Regions from separate parts of the Alcanivorax sp. IL3 genome, predicted to be linked through region 2. Evidence: predicted binding sites of a transcription regulator. Region 2 holds the regulator's gene; the other holds the start of a gene.

Region 1 (4,407 bases), 1.5 Mb from region 2:
GGCCAGCATGTTTTTCAGGAAGTGCCCCGTGTGACTGCCTTTTACCTTGGCCACTTCCTCCGGCGTGCCCTCGGCAATGATCTCGCCGCCGCCGTCGCCACCTTCCGGTCCCAGGTCCACGATCCAGTCGGCAGTTTTGATCACATCGAGATTGTGCTCGATCACCACGACCGAGTTGCCGTGGTCCGCCAGTCGGTTGAGTACGTCCAGCAGCAGCTGGATATCGTGGAAATGCAGCCCGGTGGTGGGTTCGTCGAGGATGTAGAGGGTGTTGCCGGTATCCCGGCGGGACAGCTCTTTGGCCAGTTTCACCCGTTGGGCTTCGCCGCCGGACAGGGTGGTGGCGGCCTGGCCCAGTTTCACGTAACTCAGACCCACATCCATCAGGGTCTGCAGTTTACGAGCCAGTGAAGGCACTGCATCAAAGAATTCCCGGGCATCTTCGATGGTCAGATCCAGTACCTCGAAGATGTTCTTGCCCTTATAGGTGATCTCCAGGGTCTCCCGGTTGTAGCGTTTGCCTTCGCAGACTTCGCAGGGCACATAAATATCCGGCAGGAAGTGCATTTCCACCTTGATCACGCCGTCGCCCTGACAGGCTTCACAGCGACCGCCTTTCACGTTGAAGCTGAAGCGGCCTGGTTTATAGCCGCGGGCGCGGGCTTCCTGGGTGCCGGCGAACAATTCGCGCACCGGGGTGAAGATGCCGGTGTAGGTAGCCGGGTTTGAGCGGGGGGTACGACCAATGGGGCTCTGGTCGATATCCACCACCTTGTCGAAGTGCTCCAGCCCCTCAATGGACTCATGGACGGCGGGAGTCAGCGTGGTGGCCTTGTTCAGTTTGGTGGCCGCCAGCGGGTACAGGGTGCTGTTGATCAGGGTGGACTTGCCGGAGCCGGAGACACCGGTGACGCAGGTGAACAGCCCCACCGGGATATTCAACGGGTGGCCCTTGAGGTTGTTGCCGGTGGCGCCGTGCAGGGTCAGCCATTTGTCGTCCTGATTCTGTCGCCGTTGCGAGGGGATGGCGATCTGTTTGCGCCCGGACAAGTAGTCGCCGGTGAGAGAGTCCGGGTTGTCGGATACGTCCTGGGCGCTGCCCTGGGCGACGACCCGGCCACCATGGACGCCGGCACCGGGGCCAATATCAATCACGTGGTCGGCCAGGCGGATGGCTTCCTCGTCATGCTCCACCACCAGCACGGTATTACCCAGGTCACGCAGGCGAGTGAGAGTGCTGAGGAGGCGCTCGTTGTCGCGCTGGTGCAGACCAATGGAGGGTTCGTCCAGCACGTACATGACGCCCACCAGGCCGGCACCAATCTGACTGGCCAGACGAATACGCTGGGCCTCGCCGCCGGACAGGGTTTCCGCGCTGCGCTCCAGGGTCAGGTATCCCAGCCCCACGTTGACCAGAAACTGCAGGCGGTCGCGGATTTCCTTGAGAATCTTGTCGGCGATTTCGCCCTTGCTGCCGGGCAGGTTCAGGTCGCTGAAATAGCCGTGGGCCTTGCCCACCGCCAGTCGTACCACTTCCGGCAGGGTGGTTTCTTCGATGAACACATGACGGGCCGCCTCGCGCAGTCGCGAACCATTACAGCTGGGGCAGCTGGAGGTGGACATGTAGCCGAGCAGGTCTTCGCGCACCGCATCGGATTCGGTTTCCCGGTAGCGCCGCTCCATATTGGGGATGATGCCCTCGAACGGATGGTTGCGCTTGATGATGTCGCCGCGGTCGTTGAGGTAACGGAATTCGATGCTTTCCTTGCCGGTGCCGTGAAGGACTTTCTTGCGGATGTCCTTGGGCAGTTCCTTGAGTGCCACGTCCATATCGAAGCCGAGGCTTTGTGACAGGGAGTTAAGCATCTGGAAGTAGTAGACGTTGCGGCGGTCCCAGCCGCGGATGGCACCTTCCGACAGGGACAGCTCGTCGGAATTGATCACCTTGTCCTCGTCGAAAAACTGCTTCATGCCCAAACCATCACAGCTGGGGCAGGCGCCGGCCGGGTTGTTGAAGGAGAACAGTCGCGGTTCCAGTTCGGGAATCGAATAGCCGCAGTGCGGGCAGGCAAACTTGGCGGAGAAGGTCACTTCCTCGCCGTCGCCGTCCATGGGGGCAATGATGGCGATGTCATCGGCCAGATTAAGAGCGGTTTCGAAGGATTCCGCCAGCCGGTTCTGCAGGTCGTCACGGACCTTGAAGCGATCCACCACCACTTCAATGGTGTGTTTCTTATTCTTGTCCAGATCCGGGGTGTCATCCATGTCGTAGATACGCCCGTCGATGCGTGCACGGATAAAGCCCTGGGCACGCAGCTCCTCGAACAGGTGGAGATGTTCGCCTTTCTTTTCGCGGATCACTGGCGCCAGCAGCATCAGTTTGCTGCCGTCTTCCATGGCCAGCACCTGATCCACCATCTGGCTGATGGTCTGGGCGGCCAGCGGGGCTTCATGCTCCGGGCAGCGGGGCTCGCCCACCCGGGCGAACAGCAGGCGCAGATAGTCGTAGATTTCGGTGATGGTACCGACGGTGGATCGCGGGTTATGACTGGTGGATTTCTGCTCGATGGAGATAGCCGGGCTGAGCCCTTCGATGTGGTCCACATCGGGTTTTTCCATCATCGACAGGAACTGGCGGGCATAGGTGGAGAGGGATTCCACATAGCGGCGCTGGCCTTCTGCGTAGAGCGTGTCAAAGGCCAGTGAGGATTTCCCTGAACCGGACAGACCGGTGATCACCACCAGCTTGTCCCGGGGAATATCCAGGTCCACGTTCTTCAGGTTATGAGTCCGTGCACCGCGAACCAGTATGGTATCCATCAACTACCCCTGACTACTGTCAAAATGAACAGGGCAGTATAGGCGAATTCGTGTGAAGGGCAAAAGAATGTGGTCGCTGACCGCAACACGCACCTTGCTGCCCGCAAGGCGTGCAGCAAGGTGCGTGTTGTATGAAACGTTGCTAGAGGTTTTCCTGTGCCCAGTTCACCGCTTGCAGGCGATTGGACGCATTGATTTTCTTGAAGATGTTATAGATATGCGTCTTGATGGTGTGCGGGCTCAGATTCAGGCTGGTGGCGATTTCCGAGTTCTTGGCGCCGGTGGCCATCACTTTCAGCACTTCCACTTCCCGGTCGGTGAGGTTCACCTCGCTGCGGGAGAAGGTCTTGTTGAAGGTGCGGCTTTTCATCAGATAAGCCTGCAACACGGCGCGGGGGAACCACAACTCGCCGTCGAAAATGGCCTTGATGCCTTTGCTCAGCAGTGCCTGGGGGCAGTCATGCTGGAAGCCGCCGTTGACCATGGGCAGGCCAGCCAGTCGGGACAGGGAGTCGTCGCTGTCCACATTGAACAGGGCGATCAGAACGTCGTTGTCCACTTCCTGATCTGCTTCCAGGAGATGGGCGATGACCTCATTCACATCCACACTGTGGTAATCCACCAGAAACAGGTTCTGGTCAAATTCCCGCAGGGTCTCCACTGAGATGGTCTCAACTGAGGGAATGCTCTTGGTAGCCACTTCTTCCTTGACGAGAAATTCGGTGAGCAGGGCGTTTTGCAGTTGCTGGCTGCCTACTACGTAAACTTGCTTAGTTTGTTGTGGGCTGTTCATCGATGCCGTCCATGATGTCTCAGGCGGAGCCTAAGAAAAAAAACTGATCAGCATGTGAATTTATCACCGCTTTGACCGGGGTTCAATTTACCATTGCCCGGTTTTACTGATTTCACGATTCCCGGGCCTCAAAGTGGGGCACTGTGTCCTGGTCCGGCCCCGTGGGGAATCTGATACACTGCCCGCCTTTTTGTAGCGGCCGTGACTTTCGGCCACCCGTTTTGGAGCAACAAGCGTTCATGTCGGCATCTTCCTCCCGTGTCCTACAGCGGACAGAGCTGAAAACCACCGGCTATCTGGCGACCATCTTTGCGCTGCGGATGTTCGGCCTGTTCATGATTCTGCCGATTTTCGCCGTCTACGGGCAATCGCTGGAAGGCGCGACACCGCTGCTGATCGGTACCGCCATCGGCGCCTACGGGCTGATGCAGGCCCTGCTGCAGATTCCATTTGGCATGCTTTCCGACCGTTTCGGCCGGCGACCGTTGTTGCTGATCGGCCTGCTGCTGTTTGTGGCGGGGGGTGTGGTGGCGGCCATGAGTGACCATATCCATGGTGTCATTGCCGGGCGTGCCCTGCAGGGCTCCGGCGCCATTGCCAGTGTGATCATGGCGCTGATCGGTGATGTGGTCAGTGAAAAGCATCGCACCCGGGCCATGGCGCTGATCGGCATGTCCGTGGGTGGTTCCTTTGTGCTGGCCCTGATTCTCGGCCCGTTACTGGCCAGCTGGCTGGGCCTGTCCGGCCTGTTCTGGATGACCTCGGTGATGGGCGTCTTTGCCTTGCTGGTGGCC
Region 2 (4,407 bases):
GGACAGGCCACGGGCAATCTTTTCCCACAGTAACGGCGAGATCATGAAGCCCACCACCCGGTCCAGGAAGCGGCGAGCCTGCTGGGCTTCCACCCGGCTCAGGTCCAGCTTGCCGGGCTGCTCGAAGGCGGCCTGGATGGCTTTCTTGGTGATTTCGTTGAAGACGACCCGGTCAAAGCGGGTATCGTCACCACCGATCACTTCCCGCAGGTGCCAGGCAATCGCCTCCCCTTCGCGGTCCAAATCCGTTGCGAGATAGATGCGGTCGGCTTTCGCGGCAAGACGTTTGAGTTCATCAATCACCTTTTCCTTGCCGGGAAGAATCTCGTAATGGGCCTTCCAGCCATGTTCCGGGTCCACGCCCATACGGTTGATCAACTGGGCCTTGGCCTTCTTCTTTTTATAGGCTTCGCGCTCCTCCTTGGGCAGGGAGCGGGTGTAGGCCGCTTCCTTGGCGCGTTCCTGAGGGGTGCTCTTCTTGGAGCCACCACTGACCGGCAGATCGCGTACGTGGCCGACGCTGGACTTCACTACGAAGTCGTCGCCCAGGTAGCGGTTGATGGTCTTGGCCTTGGCAGGCGACTCCACAATAACAAGAGTTTTTCCCATTCTCAGGTTCTCAATGGCGGCGGTTTGTTGAACAGAGCGCACCGACTACAGTGCCCCGATATGGCGGTCACACAGGCGGCGCCAGTCTTCTTCGGGCGCTATTTAGACAGCGCCGGTATGGCCGGGTCAAGCTCTGCTGTCACCGACCGTCCTTTTTTAGTAGTAGACCAGAGAGAGGGTCTTGGGCAACCCTCCCAGTGAGAAACAGGTTCTGGCAAGCCGCCCAAAGAGCGTTATACTGCGGAAAAGACACCATTTCAGGGAGAGAACCGTGACAAGCCCCTATCGCCGAATTCTGGTCGCCATTGATTGCAGTGACGAGTCTGCCCAGGTGCTATCCCGGGCGGCCGGGGTGCTCTCCGGCAACGACGGAGAGTTGCATCTGATCCATGTGATCGAGCCACTGGCACTGGCCTATGGCGCCGATGTGCCCATGGATGTGACCGACCTGCAAAGCGGGCTAATGACACAGGCCCGGGAAACCGCCGACACCTATGCCGGCCGCTACCAGATACCCGCCGATAATGTCCATGTGGAGCTGGGTTCCATCGAGAAGACCATCCTCGATCAGGCCGACAAACTGGACGCCGACCTGATCGTGGTAGGCAGCCACACCCGCAGCGGCCTGGCCCTGCTACTGGGCTCAACTGCCCGCGGCCTGGTACCGGGGGCGCATTGTGATGTGCTGGCGGTTAAGGTCGATCAGAAAGGCAGTTAATAGCTAATAGCTAATAGCGCGCGTGCCGGCGCATCCCTGACTGAAACGTAAGAGGCCGCGTCCATCCCCTGGACGCGGCCTCTTACGTTCACAAAACAGAAAACCTGTTCCGCGAAACTGTTAACTATTCACTGCCTTCAAGTGAGCTGCAACGCCCCTGTCCCTTCCGGCCCTTCCTCGTTCCAGCGACATAGCAGCTCCGCCAGTCCCTGGGCCTGAACCTTGAGGGCGGCCAGTTCTTCCCGGGTGCCTTTTTCTCCATGAAACACCGGTAGCTTGCGCATGGACTGGACCAGCTCATGGTCCGGCGACTGCATACGTTTGACTTCCAGGGTCCAGCGGATGTGGTGAACGATCATGTGGAAGAACGCCAGCCGGGTACTCAATGAATAAGGGCTGTCATCCTCGTTGAATTCATTGAAATCCAGGCTCACCAATACCGCTTCGCGGGCCGTCTCTGACACCTTGATCGTGGCGCTGCGGGGAGTACCGAGCAACATGGAAAGAGTGCCAAAAACCTCCCCCGGCGATACGTAATAAAGCGGCGCGTCTCCAGTCGTATCAGATAGCACCTCAAGCTGCCCTCGCAGCAGGAAATACAGGGTGGAATCCACATCCCCGGCACGAATCACAGTGTCACCGGAACCGGCTACCCAAAGGCGGGTATTCTGCTCAAGCTGGGCAAATTCGCTTTGATCATCACGGGCAATTTCATTGAAAAACGGGACACCGGATAACAGCTGCCGGATCCGTTGTTGGCCGAAGTCATTATTATTGGCCTGCTCCATCTACTATCCCCAGGTCTGATGGAATTATTATCGAAGCTTCCGCCTGCCGGGCGAATCAACACAAAGACCCGCAACCATTCAGATGCTCCCTGCAATATGCTAGTGCCACCGCTACCACAGGGCAACGATATCCTCCCGAAACTGGTAAAATTCAGCCCGCCACAACTGTTCAAATAGCACTGTTCATATTATCAGTACCTATGCTAGCATCGGTTTTGTAGCACTGTTTGTCAGCCTTGGCTGACAGCCTGGTTAGCCAGAAGCGTCGATGACGCCCGGGTATGGAACCGAAATCCTGCGGGAAACATGGAGAAGGTTATGAGCAGCAAACTCACCGATCGCCAGCAACAGGTGCTGGACTGTATCCGCGAATGCATCGCCGATACCGGTATGGCACCCACTCGCGCGGAAATTGCCGACATCATGGGCTTTCAGTCCAAGAATGCCGCCTCTGACCATTTGCGAGCCCTGGAAAGAAAGGGCTTTATCAAACTCCACAGTGACCGCTCCCGTGGCATTCAATTGCTCGACAACGCCTACTGGTCGGAAGAAGAACTGCCGATAGTCGGCAAAGTGGCCGCCGGGGTTCCCATCGAGGCCATCGAAAATGTGGAACGTACCGTGCCGGTGCCCCAGGGGCTGTTCAAGCAACGCCCCACTTACCTCTTGAAGGTACAGGGCGACAGTATGATCGAGGCAGGCATCTTCGATGGCGACCTGATCGCCGTACGCAAATCCAACGTGGCCCGTTCCGGTGAGATCGTGGTTGCCCGCATTGACGAAGAAGTCACGGTAAAGACCCTAAAGTTAAACAAGTCCAGCGCCACCCTGTTACCGGCTAACGAGGCTTATGAGCCGATCAAGGTGCCGGCTGATCAACTGATCATCGAGGGTATTTTCGTGGGGTTGATCCGTGATCCGAATTCTTTCTAGTGCCATTCTGCTATTTATGAGTGTTGCCGCCATGTCCGATACGCATCTGCTCGCCCCCTGCCCGGATTCGCCCAACTGCGTCTCCAGCCTGGCCAAAGACGAAGATCGCCGGGTGGCGCCTCTGCAGGTAGCAGAAACTCGCCAGGCCAGCATGACTCGCCTACAGGCCCTGCTGCGGCAACTTGACCGCGTCGAGTTCGATGTGGTCGGCCAGTCCCGTATCCAGGCCCGCTTCTCCAGCCGACTGCTGCGTTTCGTGGATGATGTGACATTCTATATTCGTGAAGACGGCGTGGTAGAGGTACGCTCCGCATCACGGGTCGGCTACTGGGATTTAGGTGCCAACCGTCGTCGGGTAGAATCCCTGCGCGAACAACTGGCGGAGCAGGCCCCTGATGCAAGAACCTCACACTACTCACTTCAAGACCGACATTCCCCATTGGGCTGATATCGGCGTTAATCTGACCGACAAGCAGTTCCGCGATGATCAGGATGAGGTACTTGAGCGGGCCCGTTCTGCCGGGGTGAACTGGCAACTTCTCACCGGCACTAATGTGGACGAATCCCGCCAGGCCATGGAGCTGGCCAGCCAGCACGATGATCTGTTTTCCACCGCTGGCCTTCACCCTCATAGCGCCCGCTTCTATTCCCCGGCCCTGGAAAAGGAGATGCGGGAACTGTTAAGCCACCACAGCGTAAAAGCCGCCGGCGAAATGGGCCTGGATTTCAATCGTGACTTTTCCCCACGCCCGGATCAGGAACGTGCCTTCGAGGCCCAGCTGGCCCTGGCAGTGGAATACCAGCTTCCGGTGTTTCTCCACGAACGCGATGCCCACGAACGCTTCGCGCCCATTTTGAAAGCCTACCGGGATCACCTTGTCGGTGCGGTCGTGCACTGCTTTACCGGATCACGCCAGGCGCTTTTTGATTATCTGGATCTGGATTGCCACATTGGCATCACCGGCTGGGTGTGCGATGAGCGCCGCGGCAAGCCGCTGGCGGAATTGGTACACAACATCCCCGATAACCGGCTGCTGCTGGAAACCGACGCGCCCTATCTGCTACCCCGGGATCTGCCGGAAGCGCCCCCGAAAAAGCGGCGCAACGAGCCTTCATTGTTACCCTGGATAGGTAAGCGGGTGGCGAGTTTACGGGGACAAGATGTGGCCCGGGTGGCGGGTATGACGAGTGATAATGCGCGGGTGCTGTTCAGATAACCGAAACCCGAAACCGTTGGAGCTTTGCTCACAAAGCGAAATCTCTCTTGAGCAGGTAATGGCACCAGACTCAAGCCTTCCCCTTACGAGCAAGACTCCAACAGGTCAGACCTGGCTTCGCCAGTGAAAGCGCACACGAAGC

The links. The regulator LexA, encoded in region 2, represses DNA repair genes until DNA is damaged. The targets are predictions, from matches to a motif close to TACTGTNTANNTANACAGTA.
Region 1: uvrA (excinuclease ABC subunit UvrA) is a predicted target of LexA. The motif match lies at 2,835-2,854, and genes of this name have one in related genera.

What each region holds. Positions count from the first base shown of each region.
Region 1 covers NZ_CP179931.1:833,091-837,497, forward strand. The annotation lists gene uvrA (excinuclease ABC subunit UvrA) at 1-2,820, opposite strand, end outside; gene ACMG4M_RS03960 (response regulator transcription factor) at 2,963-3,613, opposite strand; gene ACMG4M_RS03965 (MFS transporter) at 3,853-4,407, shown strand, end outside.
Region 2 covers NZ_CP179931.1:2,357,839-2,362,245, forward strand. The annotation lists gene topA (type I DNA topoisomerase) at 1-609, opposite strand, end outside; gene ACMG4M_RS11005 (universal stress protein) at 881-1,327, shown strand; gene ACMG4M_RS11010 (Crp/Fnr family transcriptional regulator) at 1,465-2,115, opposite strand; gene lexA (transcriptional repressor LexA) at 2,434-3,048, shown strand; gene ACMG4M_RS11020 (DUF1499 domain-containing protein) at 3,080-3,496, shown strand; gene ACMG4M_RS11025 (TatD family hydrolase) at 3,444-4,265, shown strand; gene ACMG4M_RS11030 (DUF6482 family protein) at 4,371-4,407, opposite strand, start outside.